4 regions of the Terrabacter sp. 05T424 genome follow, and region 4 is predicted to be linked to each of the others. Evidence: riboswitches for the same ligand, from Rfam matches in the RefSeq annotation. Region 4 holds a riboswitch; each other region holds the start of a gene.
The links. A riboswitch is a leader RNA that binds a small molecule or an ion and turns the genes downstream of it on or off. The one in region 4 is predicted to bind S-adenosylmethionine.
Positions count from the first base shown of each region.

Region 1: another riboswitch for S-adenosylmethionine. It lies ahead of AC1DE0_RS13990 (putative leader peptide); the one in region 4 lies ahead of AC1DE0_RS04710 (aminotransferase class V-fold PLP-dependent enzyme).
Region 2: another riboswitch for S-adenosylmethionine. It lies ahead of metX (homoserine O-acetyltransferase MetX); the one in region 4 lies ahead of AC1DE0_RS04710 (aminotransferase class V-fold PLP-dependent enzyme).
Region 3: another riboswitch for S-adenosylmethionine. It lies ahead of AC1DE0_RS16300 (bifunctional o-acetylhomoserine/o-acetylserine sulfhydrylase); the one in region 4 lies ahead of AC1DE0_RS04710 (aminotransferase class V-fold PLP-dependent enzyme).

Region 1 covers NZ_JBFTLB010000006.1:95,460-100,736, reverse strand. The annotation lists gene rpsA (30S ribosomal protein S1) at 1-623, shown strand, start outside; gene AC1DE0_RS14000 (hypothetical protein) at 743-1,171, shown strand; gene AC1DE0_RS13995 (helix-hairpin-helix domain-containing protein) at 1,200-1,391, opposite strand; SAM riboswitch class IV at 1,633-1,746, shown strand; gene AC1DE0_RS13990 (putative leader peptide) at 1,781-1,864, shown strand; gene AC1DE0_RS13985 (amino acid ABC transporter permease) at 2,034-3,047, shown strand; gene AC1DE0_RS13980 (amino acid ABC transporter ATP-binding protein) at 3,044-3,805, shown strand; gene AC1DE0_RS13975 (ABC transporter substrate-binding protein) at 3,892-4,902, shown strand; gene AC1DE0_RS13970 (ABC transporter substrate-binding protein) at 4,947-5,277, shown strand, end outside.
Region 2 covers NZ_JBFTLB010000015.1:19,358-24,634, forward strand. The annotation lists gene AC1DE0_RS21080 (EcsC family protein) at 1-560, shown strand, start outside; gene AC1DE0_RS21085 (YkvA family protein) at 655-1,290, shown strand; gene AC1DE0_RS21090 (DUF4192 domain-containing protein) at 1,423-2,733, shown strand; SAM riboswitch class IV at 2,844-2,958, shown strand; gene metX (homoserine O-acetyltransferase MetX) at 2,974-4,230, shown strand; gene AC1DE0_RS21100 (universal stress protein) at 4,378-4,776, shown strand; gene AC1DE0_RS21105 (RNA polymerase sigma factor) at 5,095-5,277, shown strand, end outside.
Region 3 covers NZ_JBFTLB010000007.1:367,075-372,351, forward strand. The annotation lists gene AC1DE0_RS16290 (acyl-CoA dehydrogenase family protein) at 115-1,278, opposite strand; gene AC1DE0_RS16295 (13E12 repeat family protein) at 1,364-2,887, opposite strand; SAM riboswitch class IV at 3,107-3,225, shown strand; gene AC1DE0_RS16300 (bifunctional o-acetylhomoserine/o-acetylserine sulfhydrylase) at 3,317-4,633, shown strand; gene AC1DE0_RS16305 (Na+/H+ antiporter) at 4,781-5,277, opposite strand, start outside.
Region 4 covers NZ_JBFTLB010000001.1:1,007,139-1,012,415, forward strand. The annotation lists gene AC1DE0_RS04700 (ribonuclease J) at 1-440, shown strand, start outside; gene AC1DE0_RS04705 (endonuclease/exonuclease/phosphatase family protein) at 442-1,500, shown strand; gene AC1DE0_RS04710 (aminotransferase class V-fold PLP-dependent enzyme) at 1,669-3,054, opposite strand; SAM riboswitch class IV at 3,092-3,218, opposite strand; gene AC1DE0_RS04715 (FtsK/SpoIIIE family DNA translocase) at 3,396-5,277, shown strand, end outside.

The DNA.
Region 1 (5,277 bases), on a different contig from region 4:
AGGTCGTCCCGGGCAAGGTCACCAAGCTCGTCCCCTTCGGTGCGTTCGTGCGCGTCGAGGACGGCATCGAGGGCCTCGTCCACATCTCCGAGCTGGCCGAGCGCCACGTGGAGCTGCCCGAGCAGGTCGTCAACGTCGGCGACGAGATCTTCGTCAAGGTCATCGACATCGACCTCGAGCGTCGCCGTATCTCGCTCTCGCTCAAGCAGGCCAACGACCAGGCCGTCGCGGCGTCGGAGTTCGACCCGACCCTCTACGGCATGGCTGCGGAGTACGACGAGCAGGGCAACTACAAGTACCCCGAGGGCTTCGACCCGGAGACGAACGAGTGGCTCGAGGGCTTCGACGCCCAGCGCGAGAAGTGGGAGCGTCAGTACGCCGACGCCCACGCTCGCTGGGAGTCGCACAAGGCCCAGGTCGACGCCGCGACGAAGGCCGACGCCGAGGCTGTGGCCAACGCGGGCTCTGCGACGTCCTACTCGTCCGCGACCGGTGACGTTGCCGACTCCGGCGACGCCGACCGTGGCGAGCGCGCTCCGCGCAACGCCCCGGCCCCGGCCGAGGGCACCCTGGCTTCCGACGAGGCGCTCGCTGCGCTTCGCGAGAAGCTGACGGGCAACTGACGCCAGTCACCGCCTGACCGAGAGCCCCGGACCGTCACGGTCCGGGGCTCTCGTGCTCTCACGAGGGGCTGGGGCCCCCTGGCGTCGGGTGCATCCCTGGCGTCGGCGGTGGCAGCCCCGTGGACGGCCTCGGCGGGCCGGCATCGACGATCATCGGCCCGCGCGCGCCGCCGTGGCCGCGGCCGAGCATCAGCGACGAGGTGCTCTGGCAGGACCATCTCCCCACATCGGCCGAGAGGTGGTTCGTCGTTGCCGACGGGCGCGGTCGGGTCGACTGGTCGTTCACCAGCGATGGCACGACGAAGCTGCACGTGCTCGTGTGCCAGAGCACCCCTCCCGGCTACCTGCAGCGGCTGCGCGAGCTCGGAGTGGTCCACTCCGTCGACGTGATCACGCTGCCCGGCCTGGTCGGGGGCTCTGGCACCCCGACGATGATGGACGGAGCTCCACTGGCACCCGACGGGCTCCCCATCCGGCTCGAGCTGAGCGAGGTCCAGGTGGAAGGCGACGCCGTGCGGACCCGGTATCGCGTCCGCCCGCTCGAGTGAGACACCTTCCCGCACGGAGGCGTGACGCCTACGAGCGGAGGGAGAGCCCCGCCGCGTGGAGTGCCTCTTCGAGGATGCGCAGCGCTCTGGGGCCGAAACCATGGAGCGCGAGCAGCTCATCCGGCCGGCGCTCGACGAGCTGATCGAGCCGCGTCACACCGATGGACGACAGGGCACGGGTTGCGGGTGCACCGATCTTCGGGAGGTCGCTGTCAGGCACCTACCGATCGTAGGTGCCGGCTGCCGATGCGGGCGTCTCAGGATTCAAGAAGGCCCGGAGCTAATTTCCGACTGGATCGATAGGAATTAGTCGACGGTCCGGAAACTGCGTGGCAGTCAATTGCGCTGTGGCACAGGCAGATTCAGCAGTGGGTGGCGATGGAGACTGTCGTTGAGGTAGGCCCGTAACGAGCTCTTGAGCCGATTGACGGCCTCCGGACGGGTTCGTAGTGTGATCGCCAGGTCACGAGCTCCAGTGCCAAAGCCCCGGCTTGCTGGACAGCAACCCTCCTCCGCGGTGGGGTGCTCCGGGTGAGGACCAGGCCGTCGCCAGCAGGTGACGGCAAGCGCGGACTCGAGGTGATCGGGTCCCGGACCCGAGGAGCCGTCATGGCGCGCAGCACGAGCACCTGGCTGGTGCTGCGCCGCCATGTCGACCTGCTCCGTGTGTCCAGCGCGCTCTGTCGTCCCTGACGAGCGACCGACGCGGCCGCCGACCACCTCGGCGGCCCCCGGGCGCGCCCGGCCTTGAAGCGGTGACCCCGTATGCCGGCGCGCAGCGAGCAACCGCACCCCTTCGCCCGTCCGACCCCTCCGCGAGAGTCGTCGACGGGCCCTCCGACGCACCCTTCAGGAGCTCTCCGTGTCCACCACCTCCGCCGTGCGCACCCTTGCCACGGACCTGCCGCCCGTCGCGGCACCGCCCCCACCTGCCCGTTCAGCCGACGCGCCGGCCCTGACCGTCGTGGTCCGCCGAAACCCGTGGACGTGGGTGGGAGTGGCCGCCGTCGCCGTGCTCGTCGCGATGTTCGTCAACGGCCTGGCCACCAACCCCGGCTGGGACTGGCCCATCTTCGCGCGCTACTTCGCGACCGAGACCGTCATCAAGGCGCTCGGCACGACGATCCAGCTCACCGTCCTCGGCACCGTCGCCGGCTTCGTGCTCGGCGTCGTGCTGGCCGCGATGCGCCTGTCGCCCAACGCCTTCCTCCGTTCGGTGGCCTGGGCCTACATCTGGGCCTTCCGGTCGATCCCGCTGATCGTCCAGCTGCTCTTCTGGTTCAACATCGCCTACCTCTACCAGTCCATCTCGTTCGGGCTGCCCTTCGGGCCGTCCTTCGGCAGCGTCGCGACCAATGACCTCTTCGGTGCGCTCGGGGCCGCCGTGCTCGGCCTCGCGCTGCACCAGGCGGCCTACGCGGCAGAGATCATCCGAGGCGGCATCCTCTCGGTCGACGAGGGGCAGCGGGAGGCAGCGTCCGCTCTCGGCATCCCGCGCCGCCGGCAGTTCCTCCGGATCGTGCTGCCGCAGGCGATGCGCTCGATCCTGCCGAACGCGGCCAACGAGGTGATCAGCCTCTTCAAGGGCACCTCGATCGTCTCGGTGCTCGCGATCCCCGAGCTCTTCTACCAGGTTCAGGTGATCTACGGCCGCAACTCCCGCGTCGTGCCACTGCTGCTCGTCGCGACAGTCTGGTACATCATCCTCACCACGCTGCTCTCGATCGGGCAGTACTACGTCGAACGGCACTTCGCGCGCGGCAGCTCACGGACGCTTCCACCGACACCCTTGCAGCGCCTGCGAACCCGCTGGGCCGCCCTCGCCACGACCACGTCGCGCACCGCCGGCACCACCACCGAGGAGGTGGCCCGATGACCGCCGTCGTCGACCTCCGCGGCGTCACGAAGTCGTTCGGTCCCAACCGGGTGCTCGACGACGTCGACCTCGAGCTCGCCGAGGGCACCGTCACCGTGATCCTCGGGCCGTCCGGCTCAGGCAAGTCCACCCTCCTGCGCAGCATCAACCACCTCGAGAAGGTGGACCGGGGGCAGGTGCGCGTCAACGGCACACTCATCGGCTACCGCCAGGTGGGGGAGCGGCTGCACGAGCTGCCCGAGCGTGAGGTGCTGCGCCAGCGCAGCCGCATCGGCTTCGTCTTCCAGAGCTTCAACCTGTTCCCGCACCTCACCGTGCTCGACAACGTCGTGGAGGCGCCGGTGTCGGCGCAGCGTCGACGCCGTGCCGAGGTGGAGCCCGAGGCCCGAGCTCTGCTCGAGCGGGTCGGCTTGGGAGACAAGGCCGCCGCCTACCCGCGGCAGCTGTCGGGCGGCCAGCAGCAGCGTGTCGCGATCGCCCGAGCGCTCGCCCTGCAGCCCGACGTCATCCTCTTCGACGAGCCGACGTCGGCTCTCGACCCGGAGCTGGTCGGCGAGGTGCTCGCCGTCATCAAGGAGCTCGCTCGCGACGGGGCCACCCTCGTCGTGGTGACACACGAGATCGGTTTCGCCCGAGAGGTCGCCGACACCGTCGTCTTCCTCGACGGCGGCCGGGTCGTCGAGCAGGGCCCCCCGGGCCAGGTCATCGACCACCCGGTCCACGAGCGCACCCGCGCCTTCATCGACCGCGTCCTCTGACGCCAGACCCACCCACACCCACCCCTCAGGCCGCCACGCGGCCACCCCGCTGACTCGCGCCCGACAGGGTGCCGAGAGGAGACCTCATGTCCGCACGCCCGCACGCCGTCCGCCGTCCGAACACGTATGCCGTCACCGCCCTCGCGATCACCGGTGCAGTCGCACTCGCCGCCTGCTCCGGTGCCGCCGAGGCGAGCTCGTCTTCCGGTGCCGCAGCCGGGACGGCGTCAACAGCAGCCGCCGGTGTCAACACGTCTGCGGATCAGAACCGCATCACCGCCACCAAGGACGAGAAGGCGGCCGCCCTGCTGCCCAAGGCGATCCGCGACCGCGGCACCATCACCGCCGCCAACGCCGGTGCCGGTGGCGGCACCCCGCCGCTCGTCTTCACGGCCGACGACGACAAGACGGTCATCGGGGTCGAGGTCGATCTCGCCCACCTGTTCGCCGACAAGCTGGGCCTCGAGGTGGAGACGCCGGCGACGAGCTGGGAGAACGTCTTCCTCGGCATCGACTCGGGTCGCTACGACGTCGCGCTGACCAACGTCACGGTGACCGAGGAGCGCAAGGAGAAGTACGACTTCGCCACCTACCGCAAGGACGACCTCGCCTTCGAGGCGCCCAAGGGCGCCACCTGGAAGGTGAACAGCGGCAAGGACATCGCCGGCAAGACCATCGCCGTCGGCTCCGGCACGAACCAGGAGAAGATCCTCCTCGACTGGAACGAGGCCAACGTGAAGGCAGGCCTCCAGCCGGCGACCGTCAAGTACTTCCAGTCACAGACCGACTACTACCTGGCGCTCTCGTCGCACCGCATCGACGCGTACTTCGGTCCGAACCCGAGCGTGGCCTACCACGTGGCCTCGAGCGGGCAGACGGAGGCGATCGGCCATTTCTCCGGTGCCGGCGACAAGCTGCAGGGCCTCATCGCCGTCCTCACGAAGAAGGGGTCAGGCCTCGCAGCGCCGTACGCCGCCGCCATCAACTCGGCCATCGCCGACGGCAGCTACGTCAGGGTGCTCCAGCGCTGGAACCTCGGCACCGAGGGGCTCCAGAAGTCCGAGGTCAACCCGCCCGGCCTGCCCAAGACCAGCTGACCCGCCGCCCCGCGCATCCGAAAGCACCTCAGGAGACGAACCCCATGAGCACCAGTCAGATCCATGTGACCGCACGGCGCCGCGCACTCCAGGCGGCGGCCGCCTTCCTCACCACTGCGACGACGCTCGGCGCCTGCGCCGACCCGTCCCCGACACGCACCGCCGAGATCGACCCGAAGGACCTGGGCGGCTCGAAGGTCCTGCCCGTCTCGTTCGACACCTCGGCCGACCAGAAGCGACCCGCCGGCACGCTCCACCCCGACATCGCGGCCGAGCTGCCGCCAGGCGTCAAGGCCGGCGGCACTCTCGTCATCGGCAGCGGCGGCGCAGGGGGCGGCATACCTCCACTCGCATTCACGGCGGACGACAACCGCA
Region 2 (5,277 bases), on a different contig from region 4:
CGGCGCACAAGGTCGCCGCGAAGGCCCTCGAGCAGGCCCGCGGCGACCGCGACCAGGCCTTGCGCGTGCTGATGCGCGACCACCGCCAGCTCGGAGCCGTCGGCGGTTTCACGACTGGACTCGGTGGGTTCTTCACCATGCCGATCTCGTTGCCCGCCAACATCCTCGAGTTCTACCTGCTGGGCACGCGCCTGACGGCAGCCACCGCGAAGGTGCGCGGCTATGACATCGACCAGCCGGAGATCCGTTCGGCGGTCCTGCTCACCCTGGCGGGGGCCGACAGCGACGACCTGTTGAAGAAGGCAGGCCTGCAGGCCGCGGGTGGCAAGCTGTCCTCGCTCGCGTTCGAACGTCTCCCCGCACCCGCGCTGATGGTCCTCAACAAGGCCGTCGGCTTCCGGCTGCTGGGCCGCATCGGTCAGGGCACATTCGCGAAGCTCGGGCGCGCGGTGCCCCTCGTCGGCGGCCTGATCGGCGCCGGGGTCGACGTCTACATGCTCGGGCGCATCGGCAAGCAGGCGGCCAAGGAGTTCCCGCCCGTCGAGACCTTCGGCCGTTGAGCGGCCGCACCCGCGCGAGCAGAGCGCACATCACTGTTTCGCAACACCGCCGGTGCGGGGGAATCGCCTCGGTGACCCGCTCGTTGGGCCGAGCATGAAGACCGCGTCCCGCATCAAGATGGCCGCGACCGTCGCGTCGGTCGTGCGCGCTTCCACACGGCCCGGTGCTCCTGGCATCGCGCAGCGGGCACAGGCAGTGCCGCGCCTCGTCCGGTTCACCCTCGACGGGACGTATGCCGGAACCACCCTGCGCCGCCTCGGCCTCGTCGCCGCAGCGGTCGCGTACGTCGTGTCTCCCGTCGACCTGCTGCCCGAGGCGGTGCTCCCCGTGCTGGGCGCGGCCGACGACGCCGTCGTCATCACGTGGGCCATCAAGGTCTTCCTCGAGGAGACCGACCGTTTCATCGCGTGGGAGGTCGGGCAGGGTCTCCACCCGCCGCGCGCACCGCAGGGAGCCGACGTGCGCGTCTGGGCGGGCGGCGCCAGCGACGGGATGCGCCGCGACCGCGACACCACGGGCGCTGCGGCGCCGGGACGCATCGCCGGCCACGTCAGCCGACTGCGTGGGGGGAGTCGCCGCGGTTCGGGCTCCGACGGGTCTGCTGCGGGCGCCTTCGGCGCGTCGCCCACCGGGCCCGGCCGGTCCGACCGTGCCGGCCTGCCCGAGGGTGTGCGCCAGGCTGCGACCGACTACGTCCTCGAGTCGGTGCGCAAGCGCCTGGAGCGCTGACCTCCGAGCCTGCGGCTCTTCCAGCCCGTGTGCGGGTGGGGGCGATCCACACCCCTTCGCACCGAACGCCCTTGGTCCACAGGCCTGCTCAGGGGCCTGTCGGCGTGTGGCCGGCGCGGCCACGCTCGACCCATGCCGAAGATCTCATTGTCAGGGCCAGCCGAGCTGCTGACCATCATCCCCTTCCACCTCGGGTTCCAGCCCGAGCGCAGCGTCGTCGTGGTGTGCTTCCACGGCAAGCGGCTGGGACTCGTGGCCCGCCAGGATGCCGTCGACCGCCCGGTCGCGGTCGAGTCCGCTGCCCAGCTGCTGCCGACCGTCCTCGACGGGGCACCCTCGTCGGTGGCGGTCGTCGGCTTCGAGGACGAGCCCGACCAGTCGCTGCCCCTCCTCGAGGAGCTCGTCCAGGGTCTCGAGCGGGCACGTGTCGTCGTGCGCGAGCGGCTGGTCGTCCGCGGCGGGAGGTGGCGCTCCGTCGGCTGCGACTGCTGCCCCGACGAGGGCTGGCTGCTGCCCGAGCAGGCAGACGTCCCGGCGGTCGCGAGCTACGTCGCCCTGGGCCACTCCGTGCTTCCCGACCGAGCCGGCTTGGCCCGACTCGTCGAGCCGCTCGACCCGGCCGCCCCGCGCCATGCGCTGACGGTTGCCGCCATCGACGACTGGCAACGGCGCTACGCCGAGGCGGGCGGTTCGATCTCGGGTTCCGTGTCGGGCTCGGCGGCTGCCCGTTCTCGCAGGTCTGGTCGGCGGCGCCGGCCAGCTGACGCCGGTCTGAGCGTCCTCGACGGCGGTGATCTGTCAGCGCGACAGTTCCTCGTCAACGACGCGCTCGTCGCCTGGAGCGGCCTGCTGCACGGCGAGATCGAAGGCTTCGGGCTGGAACACTGGCTGCCAGCCGTCGTCGGCCCCCTCCGAGACGTGGAGTTCCGAGATGCGGTCGTGGGCTGGCTCTGCCCGGGCTCGGTGTCACTGGAGTCGTTCCCCGACGAGCTGGTCGCCATGCTGGAGGTCTTCCTCGGCCCCGACCTGCGCGTCCTCTCCTCGGCGCCGTCGGCACCCTCGGCGTCGTCGCCTGCCTCTGCGCTCTCGTCCGCTGCTGTCCGCGGCGACGTGGCCGAGTGGATGGCAGACCTCGACGGTGACTCGGAGATCTGGGACGACGCGGCGGTGCCCAGCGAGCTCGACGGTGGCTGGGACGAGTGGGACGACGCGGCCGCCCCGCGCCTGCTGCTCTCGCGGCTCGAGGAGGTCTGCCGCATCACGCCGGCCGCCCACGCCGCCCCGTTGCTGTCCGTGCTCGCGTCGCTCGCGTGGTGGTGCGGTGACGGTGCCCGCGCCGGCATCGCCGCCGACCGAGCGCTCGAGCTCGAGCCCGGCCACCGACTGAGCCGGCTCGTCCGGCAGTCGCTCGACGCCGGACTCCGACCCCCGGCGTGCGCCTAGGAGGTCGCTCCGCGACCCCGAGCCCCCACTCGCGGCCCGCCGCGACGGGGCGTCCCAGGTCGTGGACCAGAGGCTCTGTTGCGGCGTGGGCCTCGGTTATGGTGGGCAAAGGTCATGAGTACCAGCGACAAGCCCCGGCTCGCTGGTCGGCAACCCTCCGTCGCGGTGGGGTGCCCCGGGTGAAGACCTGGCCGCACCCGTCGCGGGTGTGCGCAAGCGCGAACACCAGGAGTGCCTTCGATGACCGTTACGCACCGGAAGCAGAGCACGCGTCGTCTCGCGCGCCCGGTCCCGGGCTCCGACCTGGCCGGCGCGTCTCGCCCGGTCGGGCACGAACCTGCCCGCGGCGAGCCGTCCCGGCGACCGGTCCCGGACGGTGCCTGGCGCGACGGTGACCCCGTGGGCCACCGCCAGTTCGCGGACATCGGCGACGTGGAGCTCGAGCGCGGGGGAGCGGTGCCCGACGTCCGCATCGCCTACGAGACGTGGGGCAGGCTCAACGAGGCCGGAGACAACGTCATCCTCGTGGAGCACGCCCTCACCGGCGACAGCCACGTCGTCGGTGAGGCCGGCGAAGGTCATGCCTCGCCCGGCTGGTGGAACTCCCTCATCGGCGGTGGCCGCACGGTCGACCCCGACGAGTGGTTCGTCATCGCCGCCAACGTGCTCGGGGGCTGCCAGGGCAGCACCGGTCCCTCCAGCCCGGCCCCCGACGGGCAGGCCTGGGGAAGCCGGTTCCCGTACGTCACCGTGCGAGACCAGGTGGCCGCCGAGCGGGCCCTGCTCGACCACCTGGGCATTCGCCGGCTCGCGGCTGTCGTCGGCGGCTCGATGGGGGGCATGCGCGCCATCGAGTGGGCCGTCACCCATCCCGCCGACGTCGACCGGTGCATCGTCCTCGCGTCGACTGCCTACGCGACCGCCGACCAGATCGCCTGGTGCCAGCCCCAGCTGCTCGCCATCCGCAACGACCCGGACTTCGCCGGTGGCGACTACTACGCCGGCGACCGTCGGCCCGATGCGGGCCTCGGGCTCGCGCGCCGCATCGCCCACATCACCTATCGCACCGAGAGCGAGCTGGACGAGCGCTTCGGGCGCGAGGCGCAGCTGGGCGAGGACCCGCTGCGAGCGGGTGACCGGGGCAGGTTCGCCGTCGAGTCCTACCTCGACCACCATGCCGGCAAGCTCGCGCGTCGCTTCGACGCCAACTCCTACGTCGTTCTCACCGAGGCGATGAACTCGCACGACGTCGGCCGCGACCGCGGTGGTGTCACGGCGGCCCTGGCTCGCGTCGAGGCGGACTGCACCATCGTGTCCGTCGACACCGACCGGCTCTACCCGCCGCGACTGTCGGACGACCTGCACGCCGCGCTTCCGCGCTCGCGCCGCGAGCACATCACGTCGGCGTTCGGGCACGACGGCTTCCTCATCGAGGAGGACCAGGTGGGGCGCATCGTCAGTGCCGCGCTCGCCCGCGGGCGGGCCGACCGCACCTGAACCGTCCTGCGGCTCGGGGGGTTTCGCTGCGGGTCGTCGGCACTCGTCGCCGGCCTCCCCGTCGGCTCCGCGCGGCACGCGCCGTGTGACGTGATTTCGGGTACGGTGCGAGCACTGCTTGTTTCCGTCCCAAGGAGGTCCGGGAAAGTGGCCATCGTCGTTGGTTATGTCGCCACCAAAGAAGGTCGCGCGGCGCTCAAGCGAGCCGCCGAGGAATGCGTCCTGCGAGGCACGAAGCTCGTCGTCATCAGCTCCCACAGGGGAGGCAAGGACTTCGACGCCAACGAGGCGCACCAGTTCGAGACCGAGCTCGCCCGCGTGCAGGCACTCCTCGAGGAGAGGGGCCTGGAGCACGAAGTGCGCCAGCTCGTCCGCGGCAACGACCCTGCCGAGGACCTGATCTCCGTCGCCGAGGAGGAGAAGGCCGACTTCATCGTCATCGGACTTCGGCGTCGCAGCCCGGTGGGCAAGCTCATCCTCGGCTCGAACGCCCAGCGGATCCTGCTCGACGCGAGCTGCCCGGTCCTCGCCGTCAAGGGCGACTGACGCCCTTCCACCCGGCCGCGACGGCTTCGGATCACGTCCGGGGGCGTGTCCGGCGCCACGCGGCACACCCGTGCGTTCGCTCGGAGGCCGTGCGGCGTTTTATAATGTCTGAGTACCGGATCGCACGAGGCGCACCGAGAGATCGACACAGGGATCGACTCCGACAGGCCAAGCCCTTCCGGCACCAACCCCCATTCTCGTTCGTTGTGATGATGCATGCCCGCTTTCGGGCCGTCATCCGACGAGACCGTGCGACGAAAGGCGACTGCATCCGTGCCCAAGGCAACAACCGCTGGAGCTCCGAAAACCCTGCCGAAGGTGTTCCAGCACGAGGCGATCATGCAGCTCCTGGTCAAGGGCAGCACCAACGGAACCATCACCGGCACTGAGATCGCGCGAGCGCAGGTCGACGCAGGTCTCGACCTCAAGCAGATGAAGCCGGTCCTCACGACCCTCGAGGCCCACGACATCGAGATCGTCGTCGACGCGCCGCACTCCAGC
Region 3 (5,277 bases), on a different contig from region 4:
GCACCGGGCCGGGCCAGCCTACCGCCCCGAGAACCTACCCCTGCCACGGCGGAAGTCGCTGGGAGGGCGATGAAGGCCCGCCGGAAGAGACGCCACCGCAGCGGCCACCCGCGTCTACTTGAGCAGCTGGCGGGCCATGACGACGCGCTGGACCTGGTTGGTGCCCTCGTAGATCTGGGTGATCTTCGCGTCGCGCATCATCCGCTCGAGCGGGAAGTCGCGCGTGTAGCCGGCACCGCCGAGCAGCTGGACGGCGTCGGTCGTGATCTTCATGGCCGCATCGGAGGCGTAGCACTTGGCAGCTGCGCCGAAGAACGAGAGGTCCTTGTCGCCGCGCTCGGACTTGGCGGCCGCGACGTAGACCATCTGGCGCCCGGCCTCGAGCTCCATCGCCATGTCGGCGAGCATGAACTGGATCCCCTGGAAGTCGGCGATGTGCTTGCCGAACTGCTTGCGCTCCTTGACGTAGGCGAGAGCCTGGTCGAGCGCGCCCTGGGCGATGCCGACCGCCTGCGCGCCGATCGTGACGCGCGTGTGGTCGAGGGTGCGCAGCGCGATCTTCAGGCCGTCGCCGACCTGGCCGACGACGCGGTCGCCGGGGATGCGGACGTTGTCGAAGTGCAGCTCGCGCGTCGGGCTGCCCTTGATGCCGAGCTTGCGCTCCTTCTCACCGAACGTGAAACCGTCGTCGGACTTCTCGACGACGAACGCCGTGACGTTGCCCCCACGGGGGCCCTCGGGGTCGGTGACGGCGAGGACGGTGTAGTACTCGGAGACGCCGGCGTTCGTGATCCACGACTTCTGGCCGTTCAGCACCCAGCCGTCGCCGTCCTGGCGGGCGCGGCACTTCATCGACGCCGTGTCGGAGCCGGCCTCGCGCTCGGACAGGCCGTAGGAGAAGGTCGTCTCGCCCTTGGCGAGCGGGGGCAGGTAGCGCGCCTTGACGTCGTCGCTGCCGTCGAGGATGAGGGGCAGCGAGCCGAGCTTGTTGACCGCCGGGATGAGCGAGGCGGACGCGTCGACGCGGGCGATCTCTTCGATGACGATGCACGTCGCCAGGGCGTCGGCGCCCATGCCGTCGTACTGCTCGGGCACGTGCGGTGCGAAGAAGTCTGAGGCGACGAGGGCGTCGTGCGCCTCCTGGGGGTAGCGCGCCTCCTCGTCGACGGCGGCGGCGTACGGGGCGATCTTGTCCTCGGCGATCGCCCGGATCGCCTCGCGCAGGGCCTCGTGGTCCTCGCTGGTGCGGAACAGGTCGAAGGCGTCATTCGTGCTCACGGCGCGATCCTACTCGCCAGTTCGGATTAGTAGGACGTCCTAGTGATCGACGCCACGGAGTGGTGCGGACGAGGCCGTGAGATGCTCAGAAGGGCGGCGGTTCGGGGCCAGGTGGCGGCCCGGTGTCGGGTGGCGGGCCGAGTCCTTCGCGCCAGTCCTTGGGGTAGGTGGTGTAGCTGCGGCCGGTGAGGGTGGTCCACTCGAGGCCGTCGTCGGCGACGGGGGTGCTGGTCCAGATGCCGTGGGTCTTGACGTTGTGGTGGCGGCGTTCCTTGGCGTAGAAATTCGTCACCGAGGTCTCGCCSGCCGGCCACGGGATCTCGTGGTCGAGGTCGCACCGGGTSGCGGGGACGTGGCAGTCGGGGCCGCGGCAGGTKCCGTCGACCGCTCGGACGTGCTCAACCATCGCGAGTGTGGGCCGGTAGGCCCTGGTGGGGCGGGTGATCGCGTGGCCGTCGCGGATGTCGACGGGAAGGGTCTGCCAGACCGAGCCCGGGCGGGTCATGATCTCGCGGGCGTGGGCGGCGGTGACCCAGCGGTGCCCGGGCAGCTCGCACGCCGCGTCGCTCTGGCCGGTGGCGACCTCGAACGGCACGACGAGCCACACCCGCGCCGCCGCGTCACCGGTGGCCGGCGCAGGCGCAGGCCCGTCACACGCGTCGGCGAGGACGTCACGCAGCAGGGCCTCGGTGGCCAGGTCGCAGCGCAGCTGGTCCAGGGTCCGCGRGTCTCCTCCGCCTCGCGCGGCGCGAGCACGGGTGTCGAGCCGGTCCAGGATCGCCGCGACCGTGCCCGCATCGGCCGTCAAGCTCAGACACCCCATCCCGTCACCGACCATCCGCCCGAACACCCCACGCCGCGCTTTCGCGTGCGCCCGCCGCTCCCCCGCGCCCCTCGTGTCCACCGACGCGATGGCGCGAGTCAACCGGGTCGTGAAGGTCCGCTGCCCCACCACCCGCCCGTCCCGCGACGGAGCCAGCACCGACTCCTCCACCACCGCGACATCCACATCCGACAGCTGAACCGTGTCGCAGGCGAGCTGCACCGCCCGGTACAGCGACGTGCCACCGGCCCGCAACGCGGCCAGGACGCGCCGGTGCCGCCGCGGTGCCGTCGCCAACGCCAGCCGCCGCGACACCTCACCGACCCCGACCCCGGTCGCCAGCGCGATCTCCTCCGCGACGAGCCGCTCCGGCGAGGCCAGTGCCGCCATCCGCACGGCACTCCCACCGGCTGGCAAGGCGGCGACCTGCTGGGCCTCGATGGTGTGCAACGCCCCGTACGCAGCGAGCAGGTCGGCCTCGACGCGCGCCTTCGCCACCTCGAGCGCCTCGACCTGCGCCATCACCCGCTCACCGTCCCGCAACAGGCCCTCGGTCACCTCCACCGACCGCGCCCGCTCGATCTCTTCGGTCAGCACGCACGAGTGAGCGACGTCCGTCGCCTCGTACAACACCTCGCCGGCAAACCGACTCGACAGCACGGACACGACCCGCCGCGCGCGACCACCGGACGCCCCTGGATCGTGGACCCAGGTCACGTCGACCACCCGCGGCGGGCGGCCACCGAGCAGCCCGAAGGAGCCTCGTGACGACGCGACGTACGGCATACGTCCCCTCCCTCAGCAGCACTTTGGACTACTCCAGTAGAACATGTGTTCGACTCGATGGGAAGGGCTCGCGCGCACCTGTGGACAACGAATTGCTCTGCGCAACAGCAGGGTTCACCTGAGGCATCACGAACCCAGAAGCGGAACGACCCCCAAGCACGTCCACCATGAGGACACGCGCTCCCATCTGCCGGACACGCGTACGTACACTCGCGAGTAGGTCATGAGTGCCAGCGCCAAGCCCCGGCTCGCTGGCCGGCAACCCTCCCACCGCGGCGGGGTGCCCCGGGTGAGGACCTGGCCCGTCGACGCCCTCGGCGCTCGGGCAAGCGCGGAGAGCTCCTCTCCCGCACCGACCCGTCGGTGCGCCGGCCGGTCACCTCGACGCAGGCCCGGTCATCGACACGACTGAGGAAGAGCACACGAGAGATGACCGAACCCAACTGGTCCTTCGAGACCAAGCAGATCCACGCCGGCCAGAGCGCCGACAGCGCCACCGGGGCCCGCGCCCTGCCTATTTACCAGACGACCAGCTACGTCTTCAACGACACCGACCACGCGGCAAACCTGTTCGGGCTCAGGGAGTTCGGCAACATCTACACCCGGATCATGAACCCGACGACCGACGTCGTGGAGCAGCGCATCGCCGCGCTCGAGGGCGGCGTGGGCGCGCTCCTGGTCGCGTCGGGACAGTCCGCGACGACGCTGGCCCTGCTCAACCTCGCCGAGGCCGGCGACCACATCGTCGCCTCCCCCAGCCTCTACGGCGGCACGGTCAACCTGCTCAAGTTCACGCTGCCCAAGCTCGGCATCGAGGTGAGCTTCGTCGAGGACCCGACCTCGATCGAGTCCTGGCGGGCCGCCGCGCGCCCCAACACGAAGGCCTTCTTCGGCGAGACCATCGCGAACCCGAAGGCCGAGGTGCTCGACATCGAGGCCGTGGCGGCGCTCGCCCACGAGCACGGCGTGCCGCTCGTCGTCGACAACACCATCGCCACCCCGTTCGTCATCCGCCCGATCGAGTGGGGCGCCGACATCGTCGTGCACTCCGCGACGAAGTACCTCGGCGGCCACGGCACGTCCATCGCGGGCGTCATCGTCGACGCGGGCCGGTTCGACTACGCGAAGGACCCGGAGAAGTTCCCCAACTACAACACTCCCGAGGAGAGCTACCACGGTCTCGTCTTCGCACGCGACCTCGGCGTCGGCAGCGCCCTCGGCGCGAACCTCGCGTACATCCTCAAGGCTCGGGTCCAGCTGCTGCGCGACCTCGGGCCGTCGGCGGCGCCCTTCAACGCGTTCCTCATCGCGCAGGGTCTCGAGACGCTGTCGCTACGCATCGAGCGCCACCTCGAGAACGCCGCCAAGGTGGCCGCCTACCTGCAGGGCCAGGAGCAGGTGGAGCGCGTCGTGTGGGCCTCCCTGCCCGACAGCCCCTCGTACGCCACCGCCCAGAAGTACGCGCCCCGCGGGGCGGGTGCCGTGCTCTCCTTCGAGATCGCTGGCGGCCTCGAGGCGGGCAAGAAGTTCGTCGAGGCGCTGACGCTCCACAGCCACGTCGCGAACATCGGCGACGTGCGCTCGCTCGTCATCCACCCTGCATCGACGACGCACTCGCAGGGACCCGAGGAGGACCGCGTGGCGGCCGGCGTGACCCCGGGTCTGGTGCGCCTGTCGGTCGGGATCGAGAACATCGACGACATCGTGGCCGACCTCGAGCAGGGATTCGCCGCGGCGAAGGCCTGACTCCTCGGAGTGCACGAACGGCACGGTCGGCCTGCGCCGGCCGTGCCGTTCAGCGCCCGGCCGCGGCTGGGGTGCAGCCCAGAACGCACGTCTAGGACGTATGCCGAGGACGTATGCCGCCCGCCGGGGCACGCACCCCCGGCTGGGTCAGCCGACGACCTCGTCGACGAAGCACCACCGCCACGACTCGCCCGGCTCGAGCGAGCGCATCACGGCGTGGGAGGTCTCGGCGAAGTGCGCGCTCGCGTGCTTGAACTCGGAGGAGTCGCAGCAGCCGACGTGCCCGCACTCCAGGCACATGCGCAGGTGCACCCAGGTCGTCCCGTCGCGCAGGCACTCCTCGCACCCTTCCGGAGTGCGGGGCTCGGCGCACGCGCCACTGTCCTGCAGGTGCTCACAGGGAGCCTCGATGGTGTCCACGGGCAACATCTCACTTTCTGCCAGTCGGGTCTCCTGGTCCTCGAGACGGTCGAGCATCGTCTCCTCGAGGTCGAGCGCGCCGAGGACGGTGCGCAGCACGACGTCGTCGGCGCGTCCTTCGTTGCGCAGTCGCAGCACCTCGCCGCGCTCCGCTTCGAGCATCGTCAACCGCGCTCGCCGGTACTGCGTGCTGGGGGTCTCCGCCCCGTCGAGCCCACGAGGGC
Region 4 (5,277 bases):
GCGTCCACCCCGACAACGTCGTGCTCGCCGAGGACGGCGTCGTCGTCGACCTCGTCGACGGCCAGGCCTCGGTCGCCGGCGTCGTCGAGTGCGGCTACGTCTACGTCGACGGCAGCAGCGTCGGGGGCGCCGACGAGGCACTGCTGAAGGACCGCCGCATCCTGCGCGACGAGGGCTTCATCACCTGCATCGTGGTGCTCGACGCGGCGACCGGCAAGATCGCGAGCGGTCCCGAGATCACGGCCCGTGGCTTCGTCGAGGACGAGGAGATCTTCCAGCAGGTCATCCCGAAGGTGGAGCGGGCCATCGAGGAGGCCGTGGCCAACGGCGTGCGCGACGACCAGCAGCTCCAGCAGGTCATCCGCCGAGCTGTCGGCTCGTGGGTCGGTGGCAAGATCCGTCGTCGCCCGATGATCATCCCGGTCGTGCTGCAGGCCTGAGGTGACGATTCAGCAGGTCGACGGCGCGAGCTCGGCGGGCGGCAGCGACCCAGCCGACCCGCTGGCGCCCACCGACCCAGGGCAGCGGTGGCGAAGGGACCGACGGCGATGGCTCGACGTCACGATCGCCGTCGTCCTGCTCGTCCTGGCTGCGGTGGGCGCGTTGCGCTGGCTCGACTCGACGGCATACCTCGTCGTCGTGCTGCAGACCGCCGGTCCCTTCGTGCTCATCGGTCTGGCGCTGCTCACCATCACTGCCCTCGTACTGCGCCGGTGGGCGATGGTGCTCCCGGTCGCCGTGGCGCTGGCCGTCGCGATGGTGGTCGCAGCTCCCTCGTTCCGGGCCACGTCCACGCCCAAGGCCGACACTGACCTCACCGTGATGTCGGCCAACGTCTGGATCGGCTCGGCCAACGCGAACCAGCTCATGGACGCCGTGCGTTTCCACGCCGTCGACGTGCTCGTGCTCGTCGAGGCGACCCCCGCCCTGGTGCAGCGGCTCGACGCCGAGGGGGCGGGCGACTACTTCACCCAGCGCCAGGGGGTGGCGCGTCCGGGCACCTTCACCGGCACGGTGGTCCTCTCGCGCTTTCCGCTCTCGGTGCGCAACGCCGGCACCGATCCTGCGGTCGAGGACACCCGGAGCGCTCAGCCAGAGCTCGACGTCACGGCTCCCAACGGGACCGTGCGCCTCAAGGTCGCACACCCGACGGCACCCCTGCGCGGTGACACCGTCGAGTGGCGCGCCGGGCTGAGGGCGCTGCAGACCTGGAAGGAGCGCCTCGACGGCGACGAGCTCCTCGTGATGGCCGGTGACTTCAACGCGGACTACGGGCACCCGGGTCTGCGAGACCTCGCCGAGGGGCTCGACGACGCCCAACGCACCGACGGCCAGGGCTGGGTGCGCACCTGGCCCTTTGCTGGCAACCGCCTCCCGGCCTTCGTGCAGCTCGACCACCTGCTGAGCCGCGGCCTGACGGTCGTCTCCGCGGGACAGGTCGCGATCAACCGCGCCGACCACGCCGCGGTCTGGGCCAGCTACGCCCTGCCGAAGCGCTGAGCGCCCCTGAACGCACCGAGGCCGCCGTCAGCGCGGTGACGGGGCGGTAGGCCCAGCTGTCCCTCGAATGGTCCGCCGTCTGCTGGGGTGATCACCCCACCGAACCGCAGACCATCAGCCGGTCCTCGGTCGCGCCCGGCATCCACGCTGGTTGCCGGCCGACCGAGGTCACCAGGGGCGCTCGACCTCGACGTCGCGCGGGTCGGTGCCGTCGACGGCCCAGCCCGAGTCGGTCAGCGTCCAGTCGGCCGACGGGCCGTGCTCGACGAGCCCCGCGACGGCCGAGACGAGACGGTCGACGCTCTCGAGCGTCGAACCGAGACCGATGCTCGCGCGGACGGCGGTGCCCGACCGCTCGCCCCACGGGTCATCGAGCAGCTCGTCGACGAGCAGGTGGGCGCAGAACTTGCCGTCGCGGACGCCTATGCCGTGCTCCACCGAGAGCACCTGCGAGACGAGCGAGGAGTCCCAGCCGTCGATGGTGAAGGCGACGACGCCGACCCGGTCGTGGCCCTCGCCGAAGATGGAGAGCACCTCGACGCCGGGCACCTCGTCGAGGCCGGCGGTCAGGCGCTCGAGCAGCTGCGTCTCGTGCGCCTCGATGGCCTCGCGGTGGCGGCTGATCGTCGCGCACGCTGCGGCGAGGGCGATCGCGCCGATCACGTTCGGGCTGCCGCCCTCGTGGCGGGCGGGGCCGGTGGCCCACGTCGTGCCCTCCTCGGTGACCGAGCGCGTCGCGCCGCCGCCGAGCAGGTAGGGGTTGCCGGCGTCGAGCCAGTCCGAGCGTCCGGCGAGCACGCCTGCGCCGTAAGGGGCGTACGTCTTGTGGCCGGAGAAGGCGACGTAGTCGGCGTCCCAGCCCGCGAGGTCGATGGTGCGGTGGGCAGAGAGCTGGGCCGCGTCGACGGCGATGCGGGCGCCGTGGGCGTGGGCAAGCGCCGCGAAGCGCTCTACGGGCCACACCTCGCCGGTGACGTTCGAGGCCGCCGTGAGCACGACGAGGCGGTGGCGCGACGGGTGGTCGTCGAGGGCCTCCTCGAGCAGGGCGTGGGCGTCCTCGACCGTCTGCGGCACGGGCAGGCGCACGGTGCGGAAGCGCCCCCAGGGCAGCAGGGTCGAGTGGTGCTCGGTGCCGAAGACGAAGACCGTCGTACGGCTCGGCAGCGCCTTGCTCAGCAGTGCCCAGGAGTCCGTCGTCGTGCGCGTGAAGATGACGGAGTCGTCGTCACGCGCGCCGACGAAGGCGGCCACCTCGGCGCGGGCCTGCTCGTACCAGGCGCTGCTCAGACGTGAGGCGAAGCCCGCCCCCCGGTGCACCGAGGAGTACGTCTCGAGGGCCCGGTCGACGGCTGCCTTGACGGTCTCGAGGGCGGGAGTCGAGGCGGCGTGGTCGAGGTTCGCGTATGCCGTCTCGCCGCGCAGCGTCGGCACGCGCAGTCCCGCGCCGACGACCGCCGGCAGGGAGGCAGCCTCGGGAACGACGTGCAGCGTGCGGGTGCGGACGACCGGGGCGGGCGTGCCACCACAGAGTGAGGTGCTGGGAAGAACCGACATAGGAGTGCTCCAGGGGCTGAGGGACCCACCGGATGCAGGTCCGCGCTTGCCGACCCGGATCACTCGAGCTGATCGGGGGTCGACCTGGTCGTCACCCGGAGCACCCCACCGCGGAGGAGGGTTGCTGGCCAGCGAGCCGGGGCTTGTCACTGGCACTCATGACCTGGCATCGAAGATAGGCGGGCGCTCGCAGCCCTGTCCACCCTCCGATCCCCGGATGTCGGCATCTGAGACGGAGGGTCAGGACAGGGCGCCCGACGCCGACCAGCGCGCTCGCGCCGATGTGCCCTGTTGCGCGTGTGACGCGTGAGTTCAGAGGTGCCTTGACGTACGGTGCGACCATGGGGTCACGTCCGTCCAGCAGCCAGCGCTCGAGCACCGCCGCGGCCACACGCGCCAAGGGGGTGACCGGCAGCACCTCGTCACGCCCTCCCGCTGCGCGCTCGACCAGGCCCGCGCAGCGCAAGCCCGCTGCGCGCAAGCCGCCGGCGAAGGCCGCCTCCAAGACCCGTGACGGCGGGCTGCCCTTCCCGTTCAGCGCCATGCGCAGCACCTGGATGGGCGTCTCGCACATGGCCGGGGGAGCGGTGCGACGCGTCGGTCACAGCGCCGCCGACCTCGAGCCCGAGCACCGCCGTGACGGCATCGGCTTCGCGCTGCTCGCCCTCGCGGTCGTCGTGGCCGCCCGTGAGTGGTGGGGCGTCGCCGGCACGTTCGGGCAGGTCGTCCACGCGATCTTCGCGGGCACCTTCGGCAGGGTCGCCTACGCCGTCCCGCTCGTCCTGCTGGCCCTCGGCCTCCGCATGCTCCGCGCCCCCCAGGACGAGGCGACGACCAACCGGATCGTCGTCGGCACCATCGCGCTGACCTTCGCCGCCTGCGGTCTGGCCCATCTCGCCGACGGCATCCCCAACCCGCCCGACGGCGCCGACGGCATGCGTGCGGCCGGCGGCATCCTCGGCTTCCTCGCCTCGAGCCCCCTCGCGGCCGCCGTGTCGCCCTACGGCGCAGTCGTGCTGCTCGTCCTGCTCGGCATCTTCGGCCTGCTCGTCATCACGGCGACACCCGTCAACCTGATCCCGACGCGCCTGCGGCAGCTCAAGGCCCTCGTCATCGACCGGGGCCACCACGACGCCGAGCCCGACGCCGGTGACGACGCGCCCGCGGCCGCGGTCAAGCGGGCCCGGCGCAAGGCCGTCGACCTGTCCGACCGCGACGGCGACGAGGCCTTCCGCCAGGCCGCGCAGAAGGGCGCCGACGACGAGCCGACGACGCGCCTGCGCCCCGGCGAGAAGCGCCCGACCGCGCCCGGCGTGCTGGCGCCGCGCCCCTCCGGCGAGAAGGTCATCGACGCGACCGACCCGAAGACGCTCGGGGCCCCCGACACGAGCAAGGTCGGCCCCAAGGCCGAGCTGATCCCACCGCCCATGTCCGACCTGCCCGCTCGCGTCGAGCAGCTGAGTCTCGGCGGCGACATCACCTACCAGCTGCCCGACCACGCGATGCTGACTCCGGGCCCGCCGCACAAGACCCGCAGCGAGACCAACGACCGGGTCGTCGAGTCGCTGACCAACGTCTTCGACCAGTTCGACATCGACGCCGCCGTCACCGGGTTCACCCGCGGGCCGACCGTCACGCGCTACGAGGTCGAGCTCGGCTCGGGCACCAAGGTCGAGCGCGTCACCGCCCTCTCCAAGAACATCGCGTATGCCGTCGCCTCGGCCGACGTGCGCATCCTCAGCCCCATCCCCGGCAAGTCGGCCATCGGCATCGAGATCCCGAACCTCGACCGCGAGAACGTCTCGCTGGGCGACGTACTGCGCAGCCACACGGCCCGCGGCAACGAGCACCCGATGGTCATGGGTGTCGGCAAGGACGTCGAGGGCGCGTACGTCATCGCCAACCTCGCGAAGATGCCGCACCTGCTCGTCGCCGGTGCCACCGGTTCGGGCAAGTCGAGCTTCGTCAACTCGATGATCACCTCGATCCTCATGCGCTCGACGCCCGAGGAGGTGCGGATGATCCTCGTGGACCCGAAGCGCGTCGAGCTCACGGCCTACGAAGGCATCCCGCACCTCATCACGCCGATCATCACCAACCCGAAGAAGGCCGCCGAGGCCCTCGCGTGGGTCGTCAAGGAGATGGACCAGCGGTACGACGACCTCGCGGCGTTCGGCTTCAAGCACGTCGACGACTTCAACAAGGCGGTGCGCGCCGGCAAGG